3 regions of the Bacillus sp. 01N45 genome follow, and region 2 is predicted to be linked to each of the others. Evidence: predicted binding sites of a transcription regulator. Region 2 holds the regulator's gene; each other region holds the start of a gene.
What was found. The regulator LexA, encoded in region 2, represses DNA repair genes until DNA is damaged. The targets are predictions, from matches to a motif close to CGAACATATGTTCG.
Positions count from the first base shown of each region.

Region 1: the regulator LexA is predicted to act here: its motif matches at 2,972-2,985, upstream of AC1DMU_RS04295 (Y-family DNA polymerase).
Region 3: the regulator LexA is predicted to act here: its motif matches at 2,274-2,287, upstream of AC1DMU_RS19375 (YolD-like family protein).

Region 1 covers NZ_JBFTQW010000002.1:23,428-28,533, forward strand. Annotated here, with positions in the region: gene AC1DMU_RS04280 (bifunctional metallophosphatase/5'-nucleotidase) at 1-1,447, shown strand, start outside; partial or broken gene AC1DMU_RS04285 (M15 family metallopeptidase) at 1,578-1,716, shown strand; gene AC1DMU_RS04290 (DUF1259 domain-containing protein) at 1,922-2,341, opposite strand; gene AC1DMU_RS04295 (Y-family DNA polymerase) at 3,029-4,294, shown strand; gene AC1DMU_RS04300 (YolD-like family protein) at 4,291-4,632, shown strand; gene AC1DMU_RS04305 (zinc-dependent alcohol dehydrogenase) at 4,880-5,106, opposite strand, start outside.
Region 2 covers NZ_JBFTQW010000004.1:460,385-465,490, reverse strand. Annotated here, with positions in the region: gene glnA (type I glutamate--ammonia ligase) at 1-919, shown strand, start outside; gene AC1DMU_RS12835 (PadR family transcriptional regulator) at 1,225-1,548, shown strand; gene AC1DMU_RS12830 (DUF1700 domain-containing protein) at 1,541-2,083, shown strand; gene AC1DMU_RS12825 (DUF4097 family beta strand repeat-containing protein) at 2,084-2,890, shown strand; gene lexA (transcriptional repressor LexA) at 2,979-3,599, opposite strand; gene AC1DMU_RS12815 (YneB family resolvase-like protein) at 3,741-4,397, shown strand; gene AC1DMU_RS12810 (DUF896 domain-containing protein) at 4,443-4,682, shown strand; gene AC1DMU_RS12805 (bifunctional metallophosphatase/5'-nucleotidase) at 4,722-5,106, opposite strand, start outside.
Region 3 covers NZ_JBFTQW010000008.1:108,217-113,322, reverse strand. Annotated here, with positions in the region: gene AC1DMU_RS19390 (peptidylprolyl isomerase PrsA) at 1-757, shown strand, start outside; partial or broken gene AC1DMU_RS19385 (hypothetical protein) at 1,215-1,433, shown strand; partial or broken gene AC1DMU_RS19380 (hypothetical protein) at 1,711-2,116, shown strand; gene AC1DMU_RS19375 (YolD-like family protein) at 2,574-2,909, shown strand; gene gerPF (spore germination protein GerPF) at 3,127-3,342, opposite strand; gene AC1DMU_RS19365 (hypothetical protein) at 3,552-3,887, shown strand; partial or broken gene AC1DMU_RS19360 (hypothetical protein) at 3,929-4,122, shown strand; gene AC1DMU_RS19355 (SDR family oxidoreductase) at 4,255-4,962, shown strand.

The DNA.
Region 1 (5,106 bases), on a different contig from region 2:
GCAGGTAGACACTGTAAAAAAAATTAACAATAAAGATGCAGGGGGAATTGAGTACTTAGGGGCTTATTTACGTGATCGTGAAAAACAAAATCCGAATACATTAAAGGTACATGCTGGCGATGTTGTTGGAGCAAGTACTCCTGTTTCAGCATTATTACAAGACGAACCTACGATTGAATTTCTAAATGATTTGAAATTCGATGTTGGAACTATAGGAAATCATGAATTTGATGAAGGTGTTGCGGAAATGAACCGCCTTATTTATGGTGGATACCATGAGAAAACAGGGAATTTTAAAGGAGCAAAATTCCCATATGTTGCTGCAAATTTATATAATAAATCCACCGGTCGTTTATTTTTACCACCATTCACTATAAAAAAGGTACAAGGAGTTCCTGTTGGATTTATCGGAGTCGTAACAACGGATGTTCCTAACCTTGTTATGCCTACTATGCTAAAGAATGTAGAAATTACAGATGAAGTTGAAGCTATTAACAAATCCGTAAAGCAATTAAAAAAACTAGGCGTTAAATCTATCGTTGTTCTTGCGCATAACGGAGGTACAACAGATGGGAACGGCGTAACAAATGGTGATATCGTCCGATTAGCAAATGAGACTGATCCAGAAGTCGATGTTATTTTTGGTGGGCATAGCCACACTTATGTAAATGGAACTGTTAATAATAAACTTGTCGTACAAGCAAATTCTTATGGTATGGCTTTTGCTGATGTTGATGTAAAGATTGATCGTAAGACACAAGATATTGTTGAGAAAAAAGCAGAAATTGTTACAACTTACCATGAAGGCATGGAGCCTGATAAAAAAATAAAGAAGAAGATGGAGAAATATCAAGCAAAAATCGCACCTCTTGTTAATGAAGTTGTAGGCAAGTCTATTGCTCCACTAGATCGCAAACTAAATACGGCTGGTGAATCTACTCTCGGAAATTTAGTTGCTGATGCCCAGCGTGCAACAATGCAATCCCAAATTGCTCTTATGAATCCTGGTGGTATTCGTAATGACTTAGATGCTGGTGATATTACATGGGGAGAGATATATGGTATTCAACCATTCGGAAATCAATTAATAAAAGTAAATTTAACAGGCCAAGACATTCGTGATATTTTAAATCAACAATGGCAAAAAGACATAACAAGAATGCTTCAAATTTCAGGGATCCAATACACTTGGGATGCGAACAAGCCTAATGGAGAAAAAGTAACAAGTATCCGCTTAACAGATGGAGAAGAAATTATTCCTTCTAAAACTTACAGCGTAGTTGCGAATGCATTTCTAGCTTCAGGTGGAGATGGATTTGTATCCTTTAAAAACGGTAAAGATGCTGAAACAGGACCAACTGATTTTGAAGCATTAGTAGATTATATAAAAAAATCAAAAGAACCAATTCAGTCTATTATTGATGGAAGAATTCAAAAAATAAATTAGGTTTTTATTAATCTCAAAAACAACTAGATTACCTGTGCGCTAAACCTTTTAGTGTGCAGGTAATCTATTTTTTGTGGGTTTGAAATAAAGTCTTACTGTGGACAAGGGGTATACCGTCTAGATGCAGAGTGCAGGGTTTATCATTCGTTGTCCAAAGGAAAAGGAAAATATAACTGGTTATGCGTATGAGCCTTAGCGTATTCGCTGTGTAGGAGATATTGCAAAAAATATATAAGGAAAAATTAACTTTAGAGGAATATATGAGGTAAGAAAGCCAAAGTGAATTGCAAATCTGTATTTTTGTTTAGGGAATAGTATTTTATAAAATAGTAGGGTACTTTATTTTAATAGATTCAAAAACTGCCTATCTAAAAATTTGATAGGCAGTTTTTTTCTTTTGGGCACAAAGTGAAATAATTTTATGATGTTCGCACATGTAGAAAATGTAATGTGTAAATATATCCGAAACACCAATCATTGCCCCTCATTATTAGCGATAGGATAGCTACTTAAGGACAAAAAAGAATGGGCTAACTTTTGTGCAAAATGTAATGGAGGCTCTACCGACTGGATATGAATATACATAATTAAGGGATTCATGTACAGCCAGTGATTATGTAAAGCACTTACAATGATTCCTTGTTGTACAATTGATTTCATAAATGCAGGAATTTCTTCTTGTAGAACAGCGATTTCGCCTAAATTTAATGCATTACCATTTGGATCCAACGATTCAAAACTTACTCCGACGGGCACTACAGAAGTACTCGGTTTTGCTTGAACAAGCACCCTAAAATCGCGGTGAAAAGACACTGAACAACCACCTTGATTTCTTTTACCTTTCCCTTTAAGTATTGTAGCAAATTGTTCACAAAGGAAATTAAAATTTTGCATAAATTCAATTCCTTTCTTGTACAAAATTATATAATTAGGGATTCGATTGAGGAGATACAGATAAACAATCTTTCTTTAGCATTCAAAAAACAGGCTGTGATTTTAATGTATCCAATGTTTATTTTAAAAGAAATACACGCGATATTACTTGGATATTCAGGATTTCATTGAAGATGATTCGTGTATCCGGGTTAATAAATTTATGATTCATGATAGTCCGTTCGAGATATTGTTATAAAAAATCGATAAAGTATGCAATTATACGCTATTAGTTTATGTAGGTTAGATAAATATGTGTCTAAATTTGAATGATAAAACTAGAAAACAACGTTGAGAAAATAACCAATAATAATTTATTTTCTATAAACAAGCACTGCTAAATAGTACTCTTTTTCGAAATAAGTCTTTCTTATATAAGTATATTGCTTTTAAATACAGGATTAAGTTTGAATACTAAAAAACGGGTTCTAAAATACCGTATCTATTCACGAAGAATCTAGTTGTTTCTTCTTGTATCTATTTACATTTTTCAGTATAGAAAAAATATAGAGGTGAATTCCTTGATTTTTTCTTGAAAAATGTTCATGCACGGTTATTTCAACCAAAATTTTCATGAAAATACCTTTAAAAAGAACGTTAGTTCGTATATAATAAGAACGAATGTTCTTTTTGTTAGGAGTGATAACCTTGTATGATTATTCTCTTTTACCGAATCGTATTATTCTTTGTGTAGATCTTCGTAGCTTTTATGCAAGTGTGTCATGTATTAAAAAAGGACTTGATCCACGATATACGAAATTGGCTGTCGTAGGGGATGTAAACCGGAGTGGATCAATTGTATTAGCAGCAACACCGCCATTAAAAGCGTTAGGAATAAAGAAGATGGCTAGAATGTACGAAATACCGAATCGGTCAGATATTATTATTGTGAATCCGATTATGCATACATATATGAAGTGTTCAACTTACATAACCGGTTTAGCTTTACAGTATGTTGCGCCGGAAGATTTCCATCAATATAGTATTGATGAGTTTTTTATGGACATGACCGCAAGTATTCATTTGTTTGCGAGTAATCCGTACGAGTTTGCATTAAAGTTCAAGCGAGAAATATATGAACGTACACGGATTGAAAGTACGATTGGTATTGGGCCGAATTTATTATTGAGTAAAGTAGCGATGGATGTGGAAGCGAAAAAGAATAAAGATGGAATAGCGTATTGGACGTATGACGATATACCCGAGAAGTTATGGAATATTAGACCACTCAGTAAATTTTGGGGTATATCGTATAAAACGGAAATGAAATTGAACCGAAAAGGTATACATACGATTGGGGATTTAGCGCAGTATCCATTGAAGTATTTAAAACAATCGTTTGGTGTAATAGGAGAAGAATTACACTTGCATAGTAACGGGATTGATTTTAGCAGAATAGCAGAGAAATATGTTCCAGCGACAACATCTATAGCGAAAAGCCAAATATTATTTCGTGATTATTCGATAGAAGAGTTCATCGTTATTTTATTAGAGCATGTAGAAGAAGTTTGTTACAGATTGAGAAGCGAAAAGAAATACGCACAAACGATTCATTTTTCAGTCGGATATAGTAAGGAATATGGAGGAGGAATAAAAAAAGCACATACGTTAAATAGAGCAACAAATTTAACGATGGATATTTACAATGTTTGTACATATTTTTTATACGAGCGGCATACAGGAGAGCCGATTCGATCGATAAGTCTTTCCTTAACAAATTTAATACATGAAGGAGAAGAGCAAATTTCGCTTTTCGATAACATTATACAAAGAGAAAAAGAAATGAGATTAACGAAGGTTATGGACGAAATTCGAACACGATTTGGTAAGAACAGTATATTACGTGGAATTTCCTACACAAGCGTCGCAACAGCAAGATATAGAAACACATTATTAGGAGGGCACAAATCGTGAAGAATGCTAATATGCCAAAAGGAAGAGGCATGGTAAAATGGCAACCGTTTGCTAGTATGCCAGAGCAGTTTATCTGTATTAAAGACATGATACAGGAGCAAACAAAAATCCCGCGTCCAATCTTAACGCAAGATGCAAAAGAAAGGATTGAAAATAAGCTGTTAATTTCATATTTAGGTGAAGAAGAGGTTTTACTTACATATTATAAAGATGGCTATCTATATAAAAATTACATAACAGTAGCTGATATAAATCCATTAAATAAGACGATTACTTGTACCGATGCTTTTCGTAATCAAAGAATGTTTAAGTTTGGTGATGTAATGGAAGTGGACTAAAGTGTAACTGGAATCCATATAAAGGTTTATGGCCAACCATGAATAAATAGTTGGCCATAATGATCTTAAAGATCCATATCTTTTAATCCGGGACTATGCTTATTTGACATTTGTTACTTAATACTTTAATGATTTTTTTACCAATTGATTGCTACCTTAAAATACAATTTTTTTGGAAATAACTATTTTTGATATGAGATGAAAATGGGGGTAATAGCTACTTAGAATTTAATAAAAAATTGTATCTTCAAGGTTTCAAAATGACTTTTATACAATCATCTTCACGATTATTAAAAATTTGATAACCGTAGCTCGCTTCTTCAAGGGGAATTTTGTGTGTAATAATCTCCTTTGGATCGAATTCTTTGTTTGTTATTTTTTCAAATAGTTCTGGCATAAAATGAATAACAGGTGCTTGTCCCATTTTAAGATTAATATTTCTAACCCAAAATGCCCCGAGTGGAAAAGCATTAT
Region 2 (5,106 bases):
AGTAGATGAAAAAGGAAATCCAACATTAGAATTAAACGATAACGGTGGATACTTCGACCTTGCGCCGATGGATCTAGGGGAAAACTGTCGTCGTGATATCGTTCTTGAACTTGAAGAAATGGGCTTTGAAATTGAAGCGTCTCACCATGAGGTTGCTCCAGGGCAACACGAAATTGACTTTAAATATGCAAATGCAATTCGCTCATGTGATGACATTCAAACATTCAAACTTGTTGTAAAAACAATTGCTCGTAAACACGGTTTACACGCAACATTTATGCCAAAACCATTATATGGTGTGAACGGTTCAGGTATGCACTGTAACTTATCACTATTCAAAAATGGTGAGAACGTATTCTTCGATCAAAACGGTGACTTACAATTAAGTGATGATGCTCGTCACTTCATCGCAGGTATTTTAAAACATGCACCAGCATTTACAGCGGTAGCAAATCCAACTGTAAACTCTTACAAGCGTTTAGTACCTGGATACGAAGCTCCTTGTTATGTAGCATGGTCTGCACAAAACCGTAGCCCATTAGTACGTATCCCTGCATCTCGTGGTATTAGTACACGCGTAGAAGTACGTAGTGTTGACCCAGCTGCAAACCCATATTTAGTAATGGCTACATTATTAGCAGCAGGTCTTGATGGAATTAAAAACAAATTAACTCCACCAGCTGCAGTAGACCGTAACATCTATGTAATGACAAAAGAAGAGCGCGAAGAAGCAGGTATCGTTGACTTACCAGCAACATTAGCGCAAGCATTAGTTACATTACAATCTAATGAAGTAGTATGCGGTGCACTAGGAGAACATTTACTTGAGCACTTCATCGAAGCAAAAGAGATTGAGTGGGACATCTTCCGCACGCAAGTTCACCAATGGGAACGCGATCAATATATGTCTCTATACTAAGAGAGAAAAAAGCCTTGATACTACGGTATCAGGGCTTTTTTTTATTTGTGGGCAAATATAAAGGCTTGTGAAATGAATTAGATGGGTGCCCGCAAAGTGCTCGAAAAAAGTCATGTGGATTATTTAAAATGCGTGCTAGCTATGAATGAAAATGTGGAAGTTGAAATATGGTGTGGATGTATTTAATTCGAAAATTAAGTATTGAAAAATATAGTACCTTGCAATGAATAATACTAAGTGGTATATTATGGATATAACGGGTACCGTGTATTGAATAGTACTGAAATGAGAAAGGGGGATTGACCTTGAACGTTCAGTTTAAAAAAGGCGTGTTAGAACTGTGTGTTTTAGCACTTGTGAAACGTAAAGATTGTTACGGCTATGAACTTGTTCAGCAAATCTCAAATAAATTTTTAATATCGGAAGGGTCAGTGTATCCTTTATTACGTCGTTTAACGAAAGAAGGATATTTTCAAACGTATTTAAAAGAATCTACAGAGGGACCGCCTCGTAAATATTATCAACTAACTGAGCAAGGGGAAACGCAACTGAATTTGTTAGTAACGGAGTGGCGTGATTTTGCAAAAGGCGTACAAGAAATTATTGAAGGGGTGGAATGGGATGAGTAAAGAACAGTTTCTTAAAGAATTATCAAGTCATCTTAGAAAGTTACCGGAAGAAGAGAGGAAAGATATTTTATTTGATTATGAAGAGCATTTTCAGTTTGGAATAGAAGAAGGAAAAACTGAATCGGAAATAATAAAGGGCCTTGGCTCTCCGAAAGTAATTGCAAAAGACTTACTTGCTTTGTATCGCTTTGACGAAATGAACAAGGACCCATCAACTACCAATATAACAAGGGCTGTTATGGCAGCGATTGGACTTAGTTTGTTTAATTTTATTATTGTGTTAGGCCCGTTAGTTGCAATTATTGCTTTTATATTTTCCTTCTGGCTCGGTGGAATTGCTAGTGTAGTGACACCATTTTTCGTTATTGGAAAAGTATTTATGGGTACTTTTATATGGTTGGATTTATTCGTTAGTATAACGTTTGTTGGAGTAGGTTTGTTGTTATGTATTATCGCTTATTATAGTACGAAGTGGTTTAAAAAGTTATGCGTACGTTATGTAATATGGAACTTCAAAATGATAAAAGGGGAGTAGATGATGAAGAAAATATTGTTAGTAGCTATCGCTTGTATCATTATTGGAGTAATAGGGATTTCACAAACATATGAAAAAGCAGTGCAAACTGCAGAAGAAGGAAATAAAGAAGACGTAATTAAAAACGAAACACTAAAAAATATAGAAGTTAAGTTAGATGCTGGGGATATTGTTGTCCAAAAATCTCCCGACTCTTCTTTTTATGTAAAGCAATCAGGAGATGTACGTAAACACGAGGTTCGTATTGCCGAAGATGGTGACACATTAAAAATTATTGGGGAAAGAGAAAAAGGTGCTTCATTTGATTTTTCTTTTTACGATTTTAGATTTCAAACGTCTACAATAACTCTCCTTGTGCCTGAACGTTCATACCAAGAGATAAAAATAAATTCATCAGCTGGACAAATAGAAATAAGTGATGTGAAAAGTGATTGTGTAAGTGTTGGGACACTCGCTGGAGAAGTAGATTTGAAAAATGTCACAGCAAAAAGTGTGGAAGGATCTTCAAAAGCTGGTGAGGTGAGCTTTAAGAAGGTAATAGGAAAAGTAACTGCGAAGTCGGCTAGCGGGGAAGTGCATATTATGGATCATGATCCTAAATATGATGTAGAGGCAAGTTCAACCGCTGGGGATGTAGATATTACTTTATTAGAAAAACCACAAGATGCAGTTATAACTGGGCAAAGTGCTGCTGGCGAAGTAATGATTTTTAATGAAGAAAATAAAAATATAACAATTGGCAATGGTAGTAAAAAGATTAGTGGTAAAACAGCTGCTGGCGATGTGACGATTGAAACTCGTTCATAAGAAATAAAATGTATGAAAATCTATCAAAATACAAAAAAAGAAGATAATTACCGTATATAAATAAGGTAATTATCTTCTTTTATTATTCTTAATGTAAATCACGATATACGCCAATTACTTTTCCAATAACTGACACTTGTTTTAAAATGATAGGTTCTAATGAAGAGTTTTCCGGTTGTAGACGGAAATGGTCTTTTTCTTTATAGAAACGTTTTACAGTTGCTTCGTTATCTTCTGTTAAAGCGACTACAATTTCACCGTTGTATGCAGACTGTTGTTGGCGAACAACAACTAAATCTCCATCGAAAATACCAGCTTCAATCATACTATCTCCGGAAATACGTAACATAAATACTTGGTCTGCTCCAGCAACAATGCTAGCTGGAAGTGGGAAATGATCTTCTACACTTTCAACTGCTGTAATAGGTAATCCAGCAGTAACTTTTCCGACAATTGGAACTTGAATAACAGATTGTGTCTCTGTATCCATTCGGTTGTCACCTAAAATTTCAATTGCTCGTGGTTTTGTTGGATCGCGTCGAATATATCCTTTTTCTTCTAGTCGTGATAAATGTCCGTGCACTGTAGAACTAGAAGCGAGGCCGACTGCTTGACCGATTTCACGTACGGAAGGTGGATATCCTTTTTCTTGTACTTTTAGCTTAATAAAGTCGAGAATGTCTTGCTGGCGTTTCGTTAACTTTTCCATGTTTTCTAACACCTCGTTTTCTTTCATTTTTCTTATTAATAAGTATAACATGCGAAAAAACATTCTACAAACATAAGTTCGAACGAAAGACGAATTTATGATACACTATAAGGAAAATATAGTGAGAAAGAAGGGTTCAATATGAATGCAATTATTTATGCACGTGTGAGCACAACAAAAGAAGAACAGGAAACATCATTATTGCGTCAAAAAGATGAATTATTGCATTTAGCTGAGCGCTATCAAATGAATGTTGTAAAGGTGATTGAGGAGCAGGCTAGTGGTTATACAATTGAACGTGATGGCATATTAGAAGTGCTAGATACAATTCGCGATGAACAAGTTGATGTACTTCTCATACAAGATGAAACGCGCCTTGGTAGAGGGAATGCAAAGATTGCATTAATGCACTGTTTACATAAAGAGGGAATAAAAGTATATACGCATACGCATAATGGAGAATTAGAACTCTCTGACTCTGATTCGATGGTACTAGATATAATTGGGATTGTTGAAGAGTATCAAAGAAAGATCCACAATTTAAAAATTAAACGTGGCATGCAAAGAGCGGTAGAGAAAGGATTTCGTCCAGAGAATAATTTGAAAAATCGTCATTTAAGTATAGGACGTGAGAAAAAAGAAGTGCCAATTGAGGAAATTGTACGTTTACGCCGGAATGAATTAACTTTTGAAGAAATTGCAGCAACACTTCGTGGTTTTGGTCATGATGTTTCAAAAGCAACTGTACATCGAAGATATGTAGAATATACAAAGCAATTGCTTGATAAAGAGGACTAACTATTGTATGATAATAATCAGTTTTGAGTAAAAGGGGGATTCGAGATGCAAAGTCACGAACTCATTGAACGCATTAACTTCTTAGCGAAAAAAGCAAAAGCTGAAGGTTTAACTGAAGAAGAACAACGTGAGCGCCAATCGCTACGTGAACAATATTTAAAAGGATTTCGTCAAAATATGTTAAACGAACTTAAAGGAATTAAAGTTGTTAACGAAGAAGGTACTGATGTTACACCGGCGAAATTAAAAGCTTTAAAAAAGCAAGATAATGCAAAATTAAACTAAAAGATGGGCGAAGCCCATCTTTTTTATTTATTATATCCGTTATTTAATAACTTTCCAGTTGTTATTGACTGTTGCTTCTATCTTTTTGTGCTTCAATATATAGTTAGCGATAAGTTCAGACATATCTGTTGGTATGTCTTTTATTACGGTCTTATTTTGAAACATAAAGAAGTTCCCTCCGCCACTTGCGCGATAATTATTCATAACGACGTCATATTCTTCATTCATATGAAGTGGAGCGCCTTTATACTGTAAGGATTCTACTCTCTCGCCAATTGGTTTGGAAATGTTTAATACGTACGAAATTCCTTCCCACATATCGTAATTATAGTGTTGCGGCTTTGGTTCTATGTAGGTGGGGTTTACGATGATAGTTCCATCTGCTTTTAATATGAAATAAGAAGCAGAGAGTTCAAGGGCATCT
Region 3 (5,106 bases), on a different contig from region 2:
AGTAGGAAATGTTACAGAGAAAGAGTTAAGTAAAGAATTAAGACAAAAATATGGGGAAAGTACTTTATACCAAATGGTGTTAAGTAAGGCGTTGCTAGATAAATATAAAGTTTCAGATGAGGAAGCAAAAAAACAAGTAGAAGAAGCAAAAGATAAAATGGGTGACAACTTCAAATCGACTTTAGAGCAAGTTGGATTGAAAAATGAAGATGAATTAAAAGAAAAAATGAAGCCAGAAATCGCATTTGAGAAAGCGATTAAAGCGACTGTCACAGAAAAAGATGTAAAAGATAACTATAAACCAGAAATGAAGGTAAGTCACATTTTAGTGAAAGATGAAAAGACTGCTAAAGAAGTGAAAGAGAAAGTAAATAATGGAGAAGATTTTGCAGCTTTAGCGAAGCAATATTCAGAGGATACTGGTTCAAAAGAACAAGGTGGGGAAATAACTGGTTTTGCTCCAGGGCAAACGGTGAAAGAATTTGAGGAAGCTGCATATAAATTAAATGCAGGACAAGTAAGTGAGTCAGTAAAAACAACTTACGGGTACCATATTATTAAAGTGACAGATAAAAAAGAATTGAAGCCATTTGATGAAGTAAAAGATCAAATTCGTAAAGATTTAGAACAGCAAAGACTACAAGATACGACAGGTAAATGGAAACAGCAAGTAGTTAATGATTTATTGAAAGATGCTGGTATTAAAGTGAATGATAAAGAATTTAAAAATACATTTGAATTTCTAGAAAAGAAATAATGATTGTAATTAGAAAAGGGAACCTATATAGGTTCCCTTTTCTAGTTAGTGTGTGTGTTATAAATAGATAGTAAGACAATATAATATTACATTTAAATATTAAGAATTTCAATGGGAATTTATGTATTTTTTAAAAATTGGAATGATCAATGCTTCATAGAATGTTGATATTATAATGTTTCGTTTGCTTAATTTCATTCCACTATTTGCATGTAGTCTGATTGGCGCGGGCTAATTAAAACCTGAAGTGATTTAAGTTTTTCTTTATTGAAGTGGATAAACATAATTTGCAGAATGAAACATACAATAGTATTGAAAAAATATTGATGTTAAATGAAGTGAAAAGCAGAGCATTCTACTAAAAAAGAATGTTCTTTTTAGTATGAAATTTTCAGAGGAAAGAATGCTTTTAAAGAAATTATTTAATAGATAAATATATTACGTAGGAGGAGAAAATATGAAAGTAATTTTTCAAAGAGAAGGTGGAGGGAAGGTTTTTGAATCGTATGATGAAGATATAAGCAACTTATTAGCTATTTTAAAAGAAACGAAAGGGATCAAGATTGGGATGGTTGAGTATGAAGTATTATAATATGAATTAGAGTATTTTCGTAACCCAAAAAAAGCAGTAACAGAGAGGGAGTTACATATAATAGTACAACCAAAATATATGTAATAATAAGGGGCAATTATTTATAAATAGTTTTATACATTATGTACGAAAAGAGAGTGTTTAAATTGCTCTCTTTTCATAGAAATTCATAAGGAATGAATTGTGGTTCGTTATAAATTCCTTAAATTTTGTGAGTTCGTTCTTTATAATATATGCTTTCATTTATAGTTGGTTAATAAACTTGAAAAATTAAAACTTTTTAGTTTAGGCAGGGATTTTATATTCGAGCAGATAAATATTCATATAAAGTATTTTGTATATGAATATTGGAGGAGTAAAAATGAGTTTAGCAAGTTATATAGGGTGCAATGTAGAAATTCCGTTAACGGATCCAGATTCTAATGATGTAATTGTTTTTGGGTCGTGCTTTTCAGATGAAAGTATGCTTGAAATTGTACAAGAGTTTCAATTTCAAACAAGTTACACGTATGAAGTTTCAACGAGCTGGGGCATTGAACTTGTTGAGTGGCAAAGTGAAAAGGAGAAGAAAGAAGCTAAAAAAAGCTATTAGCTTTATGCTCGATTATGGAAGGTTATTTAAATGAGGGGGACTATTTTGAATTATTCAGTTGTTGGGTTGGTGATGAAGATCAGGAACGAGTGGGAGAATTAAATTAAAAATAAATCATTTTAATATAGATGAGATTTGTATCCCGGAAAGAACGCTTGTCAGGATAGAAAAGTAAATATGGAAATATACGTTATTAGAAAAAAGCGACTTCACTTTGTATGAAGTCGCTTTTTCTGTTGATATGTGGACGGCCTATTATATAAGAAGTGAAAAGCTCACTTGATGAAGAAAAAATAAATGATGGATAAAAATATAATTTAAATCATTCCAAAAGAACGTAGGTTCGTGTATAATTAGAACGAATGTTCTTGTATGTGTAGATAGTATACGAATAAGAAATAAAGTGAAACTTTAATAAGCAGGGTGTTCATCGTCCGTTATTTATTAGCTTTCACCAATTAAGCGTTAACGGGCAGTTGATTTTCGTCTTACCTCCTCGCATATAGCGGATTTTGAGGTAGGAGCTTCACTACCTGTTAATGCCGGATAAATATGAGCCTAGCATTATGAAAGAATAATTGAGTACCATTATGTGTGAAATTGAATGGATAAATGATCAAGGAGATAAAGAAATGAATGATGTAAAGGTGCAGAAAATAGAAAGAGAATGGGTTCCATTTACAGTAATGTCGGAACAGTTGTTAAGTTTGCGAAAGGTTATTGGAGAGAAGTTTAAAGTACAAAAACCGCTCTTAACAAACGAAGCAAAAGAGAGAATTTCTGATAAATTATTAACGTCATTATTGTCTGAGAAAGAAATATTGGTGACATATTTTGAAGATGGTTACATCCTTACAAGTTATATGACAGTAGTGCATATAAACCCGCTAAAGCGCATTGTAATATGTACGGACGCATTTTATAAAACTTACGTATTTAATACTTCTGATATTATTGAAATAACGTAAAGGAAGCTGAAATTTCAATTTTAGCTTCCTTTACGTTATTTTAGATGAGGGATATAAATAATGAAACGAAAAAGCAGCTAGCTTCATACTAGCTGCTGAGCCCCAGGGAAAGGGAGAAAAAGATAGGGTACTCCAAAAATCAATAATAGCTGTGTAACAGCCTAATTATAGTATAGACAAATTTAAAATTCCTAAACAGAACGATGAAAAAATAGGATTAGGCTGTACCCACTTGGTTTTGATCTGCAAGGTCAGAATCAAACGTATTAGTCGCGCTCACGCCATTAAAAGTATTAACAACAAAACCAACGTTTGAAGCACCAGATCCATTATAAGCCTTCGTATTTTCTTTCGGAGAAACGTTGTAGAAATCGCCTAAGTTAAATGAACCGTTACTATTTTGTACAACTAAATTCCCTACAACTGAGGGCATAGTTTTCACCCGCTTTACAATCATTTGTTAACATTACTATATGGCCTTATAGTCCAAATGGTTCATGTAACAAAAATTGTGGAATAGTAAAACGTTTGAAGTGTAGCTTAATCCTACAATAAAAGTATGTTAAAATTAATGTAAGGTCGATTAATTTTAAAAAACAATTGTATAATTAATATATACAAAATCAAAGGAGGCAAAATGTAATGAATAATGTTATAAAAAAAGTAGATTTAACAGATGCAAAATCAAGTAATCTTGTTGCACTTATTTATAGCAATGAAGTTATATTGGTTGAAGAAGCATTTTGTCCAAATGAAATAAAATTAAAGTTTAATGAAATTGCAATTTTATCGGCTATTAAAACAGCACATATAATGAAAGTATCCATCAGAAAAGAACTGGAAGCAATTTTTCATGACACTGGTGTTTTATTTGTGAAGCATAGTGTTGATTATGGAAATAGTCAATCTATCACTATGCATTTTGAACAATTCAAAAAGTTGCAAAATGAGATTGAGAATTTAAATAAAAATCGGTAATCAGAATAGATGAAGATTCTTTCATAGAGGTTAACTGTTCTATGTTGAAAAAATGGTTTAAAATTTTTTTAGATGAATCTCACTGTAAGCATAAATATGGTTTTATTAAGGATAATGAAGATTTTAAAAGAGGTAATCTAGGTGTAACTTTTATATATTGTGTGAGAAATGCGGGAAAGAGAAGCTGAAATATAAAAGCAATAACGAAATAAATAATGACTTTTTTGATATATAAGCAAGAGTAACTGTTATGGTTACTCTTTTTGCTTACATAAAAACACCTACTAAAGTATGAAATGAGTTGATACTTTAGTAAATGGCTGAATGAAAAGGGAGAGTGTAAAATTTTATAAAGGAGGAGAGGTATATGCAGCGAAACGAAACTGGAAAAGTTGTAATGATTACAGGAGTGACGCAAGGATTAGGTCGTGCAATGGTTGATCGATTTCATGAATTGGGATGGAATATATATGGCTGTGGACGTTCAAAAGATAAAATTGAAGAATTGAAAAAATATTACGGTAATATACATGATTTTCAAATAATCGATGTTTCAGACTCCCAGCAAGTAAGTAATTGGGCGAGTTATATACTTCATAGATATAGAGCACCTGACTTGTTAATAAATAATGCATCGATTGTTAATAAAAATGCGCCACTGTGGAAAGTAACAGCTCAAGAATTCGAAAATGTAATGAATGTAAACGTAAATGGTGTAGTAAATGTAATTAGGGCATTTGTCCCAGCGATGGTAGCTAGGAAAGAAGGAATGATTATTAATATGAGTTCTAGTTGGGGCCGAGAGGGAGAAGCTGAGCTGGCGCCATATTGTGCCTCAAAGTTTGCAATTGAAGGTATCACGAAATCTATGGCACTTGAATTACCCTATGGTATGGCTGTAGTTGCTTTAGATCCGGGCGGAAGTATTAGGAGCCCAATGCTGTATTCATGTGCACCACAGTATGTAAATGAATCACCCACACCTGAAATGTGGTCACATCATGCGATTCAATATATATTAAATATAACAATAGATAAAAATGGAGCTTCATTGACATGCCCAGAATGTATGTAAATATATTTTGAATTGTATACGTATCTTTTAATTAGCATATTTTCAGTGATATACGCTTTGTCTAAAAAAAGTACCTTAAAGGTGCTTTTTTGTATGATTAACACATTTTAGAATGCACAAAATTACATATAGAAAATAAATATG